2 regions of the Paenibacillus sp. SJS-P3 genome follow, and region 2 is predicted to be linked to the other one. Evidence: a T-box and tRNA genes for the amino acid it is inferred to sense, from the RefSeq annotation. Region 2 holds a T-box; the other holds one or more tRNA genes.
What was found. A T-box is a leader RNA that pairs with one kind of tRNA and senses whether it is charged. The one in region 2 lies ahead of leuS (leucine--tRNA ligase), so its partner is inferred to be a tRNA-Leu.
Positions count from the first base shown of each region.

Region 1 (4,418 bases), 1.3 Mb from region 2:
ATCGACGGCGGAACTTCCCACGAGGATGTGCTGGAGAAGAACATCAATCTCGCTGTCGGCAAAAAACTGCTGGCGAGCCTGCAGCAAAAAGGGATCAGTGCCGTCTTGAACCGCAGCTCCGACTACGCGCTCAGCGAGGAGAACCGCTGGCATCCGAGCCGGTCCCGTCATCAGCGGGATTTGTCCCAGCGGCGGCAGCTGACGGAGGAAATCCACACCGGCCTGCTCGTCAGCCTGCATGTGAACTGGTCCCGCAGAGCCGGTGCGCGCGGACCGGTCGTGCTTCATCAAGAGCGCGGCGAAAGCGTGCTGCTGGCCTTATGCATTCAGGACTCCTTGAACCGGCAGCAAAAAACGAATGAGCTGCCCCGTGCGGGCAGCCCATTCTATTTGCTCAATACGGTCAAACAACCTGCCGTCATCGTGGAAATGGGATTCATCAGCAATGATGGGGACAGGTCCATGCTGACTTCGCAGAAAGGCCAGGAGCAGGTAGCCGAAGCCGTCGCGTCAGGGCTTCGGCAATATAAGCTGCTCTTCCGCTGAGGCCGGAACAAGCTCGGACAGCCGGACGAACCGGGTCGTGCCCGACATTCCGGCAGCTGCCCGGGACAACGCTCCCGAGGTCATGAGGCCCGGAGTGCCGACATGCCCGATCGTGATGCTGTCCGCCTGGCCGGCGGACAGCTTTTTCAATTTGTCGACTTGTCTGGCGATATGGCCGGCTTCGTATACATCGTCCAGGAAGACGTCATTGCGCAGGACGGGTACCCCGATCTCAGCCGCGACTTTCGGAACGACCGTCTTGAATGTCGTCCGGCTGTCCAGGAAAAACAGCTCCCGCTCCTTGCATACCTGCAGGACGATCCGCATGATGCGTTCATCAGCCGTAATCTTGCTGCCCATATGGTTGTTCATGCCGGCCGCATGAGGCACATCGTCGATCGCCTTCTGCACCGCGAGGCGAACCTGATCATCAGTCATGCTGCTGAACAGCGCTCCCGGCCCCAGCCACTCCGGCTTGCCCTTGTTCGGTTCCATCGGCATATGGACAATGACATCCAGGCCGAGGCGATGCGCCTTCTCGGCGTCGGCATGCGTGGAAGGCATGAAGGGCATGATCGCGGCCGTAATCGGTACCGGCAGCTTGAACATCTCCTCGGTGCCCTTCATGTTGTTGCCGAAGTCGTCAATGACGACGGCAACCCGATGCGGTGAATTCGCCGACACATGCTGCTGCGGCAAGAGCCCGATTACAAGCATGCCGGCCGCCGCGGCTTTCCAGATTGCGTTCCTCATTGATCTGCACCCCCTGAAGGTTTCTCCTTCATTTTGCAGAGAAGGGATGCGTTTTATGTAAGGAGAAAAATGGCCTGCTCCATCCTGGAAGCCGCCCCCATGCCTTTTTCAGAATCAGCCTGGGCATCGGCGCTGAATCTTATCTGCGCTTTCTGAACGAAACGAGCCGCAAGGCTTCCCGTAAGGAGTCGAAAAAGCAGTCGAATTGGGACGTTTGCGAAACTCGGAGACTCGTGCAATTTGCCAAGCATTAGGCACATTCGCTTCCATGATCTTCGCCACAGCTTGCTCATCTTGACTGCAGCTCAAAGATTTCGTCAGCTCAAGTCATGAGCAACGCGTTACAAATCCCAACAATACAAAAAACTCCTGAATCGTCGCCAGGACAAATTCAAGAGCTCTTGCATTGTTAATTAATGCGGTCAAGAGGACTTGAACCTCCACGTCATTGCTGACACTAGAACCTGAATCTAGCGCGTCTGCCAATTCCGCCATGACCGCGAATCACAAGAAATAATATAACACGAAGAAGAAAGTGATGTCAACCCTTTCCTGTCTATTTTTTAGTTTGATTTTAATTGATTTAGATTGCCGACTCAGCAGCTTTCGGGAGCTTGCTTTAATTTTCCGTTCCGCAGCAATACGCAGGCTGCCTTACCGCTTGGGCTTGTTGTATCCGTTGTCGCCGTAAGGCTGCAGCTTTTCGATCCACAGCTCCAGAAGCGCATCCACTTCGGCCTGATAGGCCTTCAGCTCCTCGGGATCTCCGGCGTACTCTTCTCTCGGCTTGATCTGGTCCAGCTCCTCGAAGACAAAGCTCTCCGCTCCGTAAGCCTTCCAATCGCTCTTCAATTCATGCAGCGTATTCATCCCCGTGCTCTTGAAAAAATCCAGCCGGTTCTTCGCTCCGGGCAGATCCATGCTGCCGCATACAAGCACTTTTCCGTTTTCCTTGTTCCGGATCTGATAAACGCCCATCGGGCGGAACGATTGCTTGTAGGAGGCGGCGAGCTCCTTCTTGCTTTGCTTGTCCAGCGCCATCCCAATCCCTCCTCTTCAGATTCAAATCAATAGCCCATCTCCGCCAGAATGCGCGAAAGCGTGCGCAGCCTCTCTCCGATCAGCTCTCCATCATCGCTCAGTGCCTGGCTGAACAGCTGGATGTCCTCGTCGAGCTTGTCATTATCCGTACATACGGCTACCGTCATGGCATCTCCCTGGAGGCCGATCCGGTCGATCACAGGGTTTGCCGGATCGTACAGCTTGGGATGCTGGTAGGCTTCGCGGAAGTGAGCCATGCCGCTCGCAACAAGAATCGCCAGATCCAGCACTCTGTGCAGAGGGAGCTCCTCCGATTGCCGGGACCATTTCTCTCCCGTGTAGCGCCATACTTTTGCCGAAATGTCGACCTTTCCGCGGTCATTCCATTGGGCAAGGCCAAGCGACAAGCCTTTCGCATCCGAATGGCCGGCCTGGCGTCCATCGACATTGACATAGTTCTCAACCGTAAGGACCGGTTTATGCTTGAGCGTAGTTGGAATTTTCATTCTAAATCCTCCAAAAGAAAGATGTGCTCGAAACGATGAATTACTAAGTTAATAAATTACTGAATTACTAATTTACTTCTCACCTCATCATATCGTCGCGAGCATCCGCAGTCAAGGGAGGACCATGTCGGCACGTACTTCGGATGCCTCCGTTCTCCGAGCCTTTTCTTTTCCCGACCTTCTGCAGCCAGCCAAGGCCGCTCTCGCTTGCAAGCGTACAAACGAAAAAACCGCAAGAATGGGAACCAAGTTCCCCTTTCTTGCGGTCTCTTTCCCCCATCCGCCTAAAATCTTCGAAGGCCTATCGGGAACAGCGATGCGATTGCAAATGTTCTACTGTTGCCGTCTGATTCCGGTTATTTGACGGAACCCGTCATGCCCGCCACGAAATGCTTTTGCATCAGGAAGAAGACGAGCGCGGTCGGCAGGGTGCCGATGACGATGGCCATCATGATGACTCCGTAATCCGGAGTATAACTTGAGCCGAGATTGGAGATGAGCAGAGGAATGGTCCGAGTATCCTCCGATTGAAGCACGATCAATGGCCACAGATAGTTGTTCCAGCTGGACATGAACGTGATGATCGCCGCTGCGGCGTAGGTGGTTCTCATCGTCGGGACGAAGATGCGGAGGAACAGCCCCAGCTCGCTCACTCCGTCGATCCTCCCCGCTTCCAGCAGATCGCGCGGAAACATCTTGGTGCTCTGGCGGAAGAAGAAGATCAGGAAAGCGGTTGTCATCGTCGGCAGCACGACGGCGGCGGCTGTATTGATTCCGATGAAGGGTACGCTGCGGGAGACGGCGGCGAAAATCCGGTACAGCGGAACCATCAGCGCGGCAAAAGGAATCATCATGGACAGCAGCAGAATATTGAAGACGATATCTTTTGCTCTGCTGCGATAGACCTCGAACCCGTATCCGGCCAGAGAGCCGATGACAAGCGCCAGGAATGTGGTCGTCAGCGAGACTTTGGCGGAATTGGCCAGCGCGGTCACGACATCGTATTGATCGAACAGATTCCGCATGTTCACGATCAGATGGCTGCCTGGCAGCAGCCTCCCTTGCGTCACGTCGACGGATTTATTCGTCGCGCTGACGATCATCCACAAGAACGGGAACACAGAGACGACGGTGGCCGCGATGAGGAAAGCATACGTGAAAGCCCTTCTCGATTTAACCATTTCGATCACCTGCCGCTTTGAACTGGATGATGGAGAAGAGGACAATCAGGGCTACGACGGAATAAGACACCGTAGCCGCATATCCGAAGTCAGGCGTGTACTTGAAGGACAGGTTGTAGATGTACTGGGAAATGGTCGTGGTCGCGTTGCCCGGACCGCCCCTGGTAATATTCATGACCTCGTCGAAGAGCTGCAGCGTACCGATCGTGGAAGTGATCGAAGTGAACAGGATGATCGGCTTCAGCAGCGGCACGGTGATGCCGAAGAACTGGCGGACCGGACCTGCTCCGTCGATGCGGGCTGCTTCATAGATCGAGTTGTCGACGTTCTGGAGCGCGGAGAGGTAGAAAATCATGTTATAACCGGTCCATCGCCACGTGATGGCGATGAT
Region 1 covers NZ_CM160043.1:1,945,460-1,949,877, reverse strand. The annotation lists gene AC06G8_RS08785 (N-acetylmuramoyl-L-alanine amidase) at 1-546, shown strand, start outside; gene AC06G8_RS08780 (divergent polysaccharide deacetylase family protein) at 511-1,299, opposite strand; tRNA gene AC06G8_RS08775 (tRNA-Leu) at 1,717-1,800, opposite strand; gene AC06G8_RS08770 (GIY-YIG nuclease family protein) at 1,954-2,340, opposite strand; gene AC06G8_RS08765 (DUF6530 family protein) at 2,367-2,846, opposite strand; gene AC06G8_RS08760 (carbohydrate ABC transporter permease) at 3,203-4,027, opposite strand; gene AC06G8_RS08755 (carbohydrate ABC transporter permease) at 4,020-4,418, opposite strand, start outside.
Region 1: it encodes a tRNA-Leu, which carries the amino acid that the T-box ahead of leuS (leucine--tRNA ligase) is inferred to sense. The anticodon was not compared.

Region 2 (4,418 bases):
GACGGCGTCCGGCTGATGGATCGTCCCGCCGCATACACAGGCGGTGTCAGCAACCGCTTCAAGCGTGCCGAACAGGCCGCTAATTTCGGGAGGGAAGTGGGACTGCAGTACGTGCACGCCCACATCCGCTTTGTCGAAGCGATGGCCAAGCTGGGCCATGCGGATGAAGCCTGGCAAGGGCTGCACAGGATCAATCCGGTCGGGCTTCGCGACTATGTAGCCAACGCGGATCTGCGCCAGAGCAATGCCTACTTCAGCAGCTCGGACGGCAAGTTCAACGACCGCTACGAGGCTCAGGAACGATTTGAAGAACTCAAGCAAGGGAAGGTTTTGGTGAAAGGCGGCTGGAGAATATACTCCAGCGGACCAGGCATTTATATGAATCAGCTGATCTCCAATTGTCTGGGCATCCGCATGGAAGGCGGGGATCTGGTCATCGACCCCGTATTGCCGGTCCATTTGGACGGGCTGCATTTCTGCTACCGGGTTTACGATCTGCCGGTTGAATTCGTCTATCATCTGGGCAGCAAGCAGGCTGGCTTGATCCTGGTGAACGGGGTGGCTATGCCTAGCCGAGAGCAAGCGAACCGTTACCGTCAGGGCGGCTCGAGGCTGAGCCGGGAGCAGATCCTGCCGCTTCTGAAGTCAGAGGGGAACAGGATCGAAATCCATACGTGATCGAATATCCAGCTGAAAGCTCGACCGTCCGTTGGACAGCAGAGATCCAAGGGATGATGACAGGGAAGGGGGCATGCATGTGGCAAATATCAAAGATATCGCCAAACGAGCAGGGGTATCCATATCGACGGTCTCCTATGCGCTCAACGGAAGCCCGAAGGTCACGGCTGAGACTTCTGCCCGGATACTAGGTATAGCCAAGGAGCTGCAGTACACTCCCAACGCAGCTGCCCGCAACTTGAAGAAGCAGGAAAGCAAAGTGGTCGGCGTTTTTCTAAGCGACTTCAACGGAGCTTTTTACGGCGAACTGCTGCAAGGGATGAAGGAAGGCTTGAAGCAGAGCGGCTACGATCTTGTCGCTTGCAGCGGCAAGCAGTCGCATCGGCTGCTCCCGCAGCGAATGATCGACGGCGCCATCGTCCTGGACGAGTCCTTCTCGAGCGAAGAGCTGCTCAAGTATGCGGATATGGGCCATAAATTGGTTGTTCTGGACCGGGATCTGAACCACCCCAATGTCAATCAGGTGCTCCTTGACAACAAAGCCGGAGCAAGGCTTGCCGTCGAGCATCTCATCGAGCTCGGCCATCGCAAGCTGTATGTGGTGACGGGGCCGAAGGGCTCGTTCGATTCCAGGCAGCGCTTGCAGGCAGTCAAGCAGGTGGTGGACCGGAATCCGCATATTCAGTACATTGAAATCGAAGGGGATTTCAAAAAAGCTTCCGGAGCGCTTGCCGGCCTTCAAATCGCCCAGCGATTCACCGAACCGGCGGCCGTCTTCTGCTTGAACGACGAGATGGCGATCGGAATGTACGAATATTTGACGACGACGGACATCCGGGTCGGGAGGGATATCAGCCTGATCGGCTTCGACAACATCGAAGTATCCCAGTACACGCAGCCGCGCCTGGCTACAATCGACTATTCGAAGCAAAATTGGGGGTGGCTTTCCTCCGAACAGCTTCTTAAGCTTATTGCAGGCGAGTATGTTGAGCATGAACGCATTTACGTCACTCTCATGAAAGGCGGCTCGATGGGGCCGGCCCTGAGCTCCAGCTTCACAGAGCCTTCCTGAGCCGCGCATTCTTGACTCCCGGTCTGCAATCCACTATAATCGGACTTAAATTAGCCATATTGGCGTTGAAGAGGAGCAGTAAGCCGCATCGCGTGGACTTAGAGAGCCGGCATCAGTTGGTGCAAGCCGGACCCGCAGCGTGCCGAATCTCGCCTCGGAGCCGCAAGGTCAATTCCGGATTCGGAGCAGCCTTGCCGCATGGCCCGCGTTAAGGGCTTCATGAGTGGGTGTCCGCGGCAAAGCATGCCGGGCGCCAACTAGGGTGGTACCACGGGAATTCAAACCTCTCGTCCCTAGCGATTAATCGCTGGGACGGGAGGTTTTTTGCGTTTGCGCCCCCGCACAATGAACAGGAGGCATAGGCCATGAGTCAGGAAAGAATCGAAGGACAAGGCTACAACCCCCAGCAGCTGGAGCCGAAGTGGCAGCAGCATTGGGATGAGCATAAGACGTTCCGCACGGAGGAGGACTCGGTCAAGCCGAAATTCTTTGCGCTGGACATGTTTCCATATCCATCGGGGGCGGGCCTGCATGTAGGCCATCCGGAAGGCTTCACGGCGACGGATATTATTTCCCGCTACAAAAGAATGAAAGGATACAACGTGCTGCATCCGATGGGCTGGGACGCCTTCGGCCTGCCGGCAGAGCAGCATGCTCTCGATACCGGCGAGCACCCGCGCGACATCACGGTGAAGAACATCAACAACTTCCGCCGCCAGATCAAGTCGCTCGGCTTCTCGTACGACTGGGACCGCGAGATCAGCACGACCGATCCGGACTACTACAAGTGGACGCAGTGGATTTTCATCCAGCTCTACAAGAAAGGCCTCGCTTACGTCGCGGAGGTGCCGGTCAACTGGTGTCCGGCTCTGGGCACGGTGCTGGCGAACGAGGAAGTCATCAACGGCCTCAGCGAGCGCGGAAACCATCCGGTCATCCGCAAGCCGATGCGCCAGTGGGTGCTGAGAATTACCGAGTATGCCGAGCGCCTGCTCGAAGATCTGGAGGAGCTGGACTGGTCGGAAAGCATCAAGGACATGCAGCGCAACTGGATCGGCAAATCCGTAGGCGCCGAGGTCGCGTTTGCGGTCGACGGCTCCGACGCGGAGATCCAGGTGTTCACGACCCGTCCGGACACGCTGTTCGGCGCGACCTACTGCGTGCTGGCTCCGGAGCATGAGCTGGTGGACTCCATCACATCGCAGGAACAGAAGGCGGCGGTCGCCGACTATCGCGAAGCGGCTTCCCGCAAGAGCGATCTCGAGCGCACCGATCTGGCCAAGGACAAATCCGGCGTCTTCACGGGAGCTTACGCGGTCAATCCGGTCAGCGGAGCCAAGGTACCGGTCTGGATCGCGGATTATGTCCTGGCCGGCTACGGCACGGGAGCGATCATGGCCGTGCCGGGCCATGACCAGCGGGACTGGGAATTCGCCAAGCTGTTCGACCTGCCGATCATCGAGGTCGTGCAGGGCGGCAACGTCGAGGAAGAAGCCTTCTCCGGCGATGGACCGCATGTGAACTCTGATTTTCTCGACGGCCTGTCCAACAGCGAAGGCATCGCAGCCATGATCAGCCGTCTGGAAGAGACGGGCAAAGGCCGCGGCAAAACGACGTACCGGCTGCGCGACTGGCTGTTCAGCCGCCAGCGCTACTGGGGCGAGCCGATCCCGATCCTCCATCTGGAGGACGGCTCAATGAAGCCGGTTCCGGAGGATCAGCTGCCGGTGCTGCTGCCGGACGTGGAGGCGATCAAGCCTTCGGGAACGGGAGAATCTCCGCTCGCCAACGTTACGGATTGGGTCAACACGACCGATCCGGAGACCGGCCTGCCGGCTCGCCGCGAGACGAACACGATGCCGCAATGGGCCGGAAGCTGCTGGTACTACCTGCGCTTCATCGATCCGAAGAACGATCAGCAGTTCTGCTCGCCCGAAAAACAGAAGGAGTGGCTGCCGGTCGACCTGTACATCGGCGGCGCGGAGCATGCGGTGCTTCACCTGCTGTACGCGCGCTTCTGGCATAAGGTGCTGTACGACCTCGGCTTCGTAGACACCAAGGAGCCTTTCCACAAGCTGGTCAATCAAGGCATGATTCTCGGCCCGAATAACGAGAAGATGAGCAAATCCCGCGGCAATGTCATCAATCCCGACGACATCGTGGGCGAATACGGCGCCGATACTCTGCGCCTGTACGAGATGTTCATGGGGCCGCTGGAAGCGACGAAGCCGTGGAACACGAGCGGCGTCGAGGGCATGCACCGCTTCCTGAGCCGCGTCTGGCGCTTGTTCGTCGGCGAGAACGGCGAGCTGAATCCGAAAATCTCGGATGCCGAAGGAAGCGATGCGATGAACCGGGTCTGGCACCGCTCCATCAAGAAGGTGTCGGACGACTTCGACAACCTGCGCTTCAACACCGCGATCAGCCAGCTGATGATCTGGGTCAACGAAGCCTACAAGGCCGAGACGCTGCCGCGCCGTTCCATGGAGAACTTCGTGCAGCTGCTCTCTCCGCTCGCTCCGCATATCGCCGAGGAGCTGTGGGAGAAGCTGGGGCATTCCGAATCCGTTACGTATGTGGAATGGCCCTCCTATGAGGAATCGTGGACGGTGGACCAGGAGGTCGAGATCGTCGTGCAGGTCAACGGCAAGATCGCCGAGCGCGTATC
Region 2 covers NZ_CM160043.1:3,236,657-3,241,074, reverse strand. The annotation lists gene AC06G8_RS14945 (GH36-type glycosyl hydrolase domain-containing protein) at 1-678, shown strand, start outside; gene AC06G8_RS14940 (LacI family DNA-binding transcriptional regulator) at 758-1,750, shown strand; T-box leader at 1,807-2,048, shown strand; gene leuS (leucine--tRNA ligase) at 2,116-4,418, shown strand, end outside.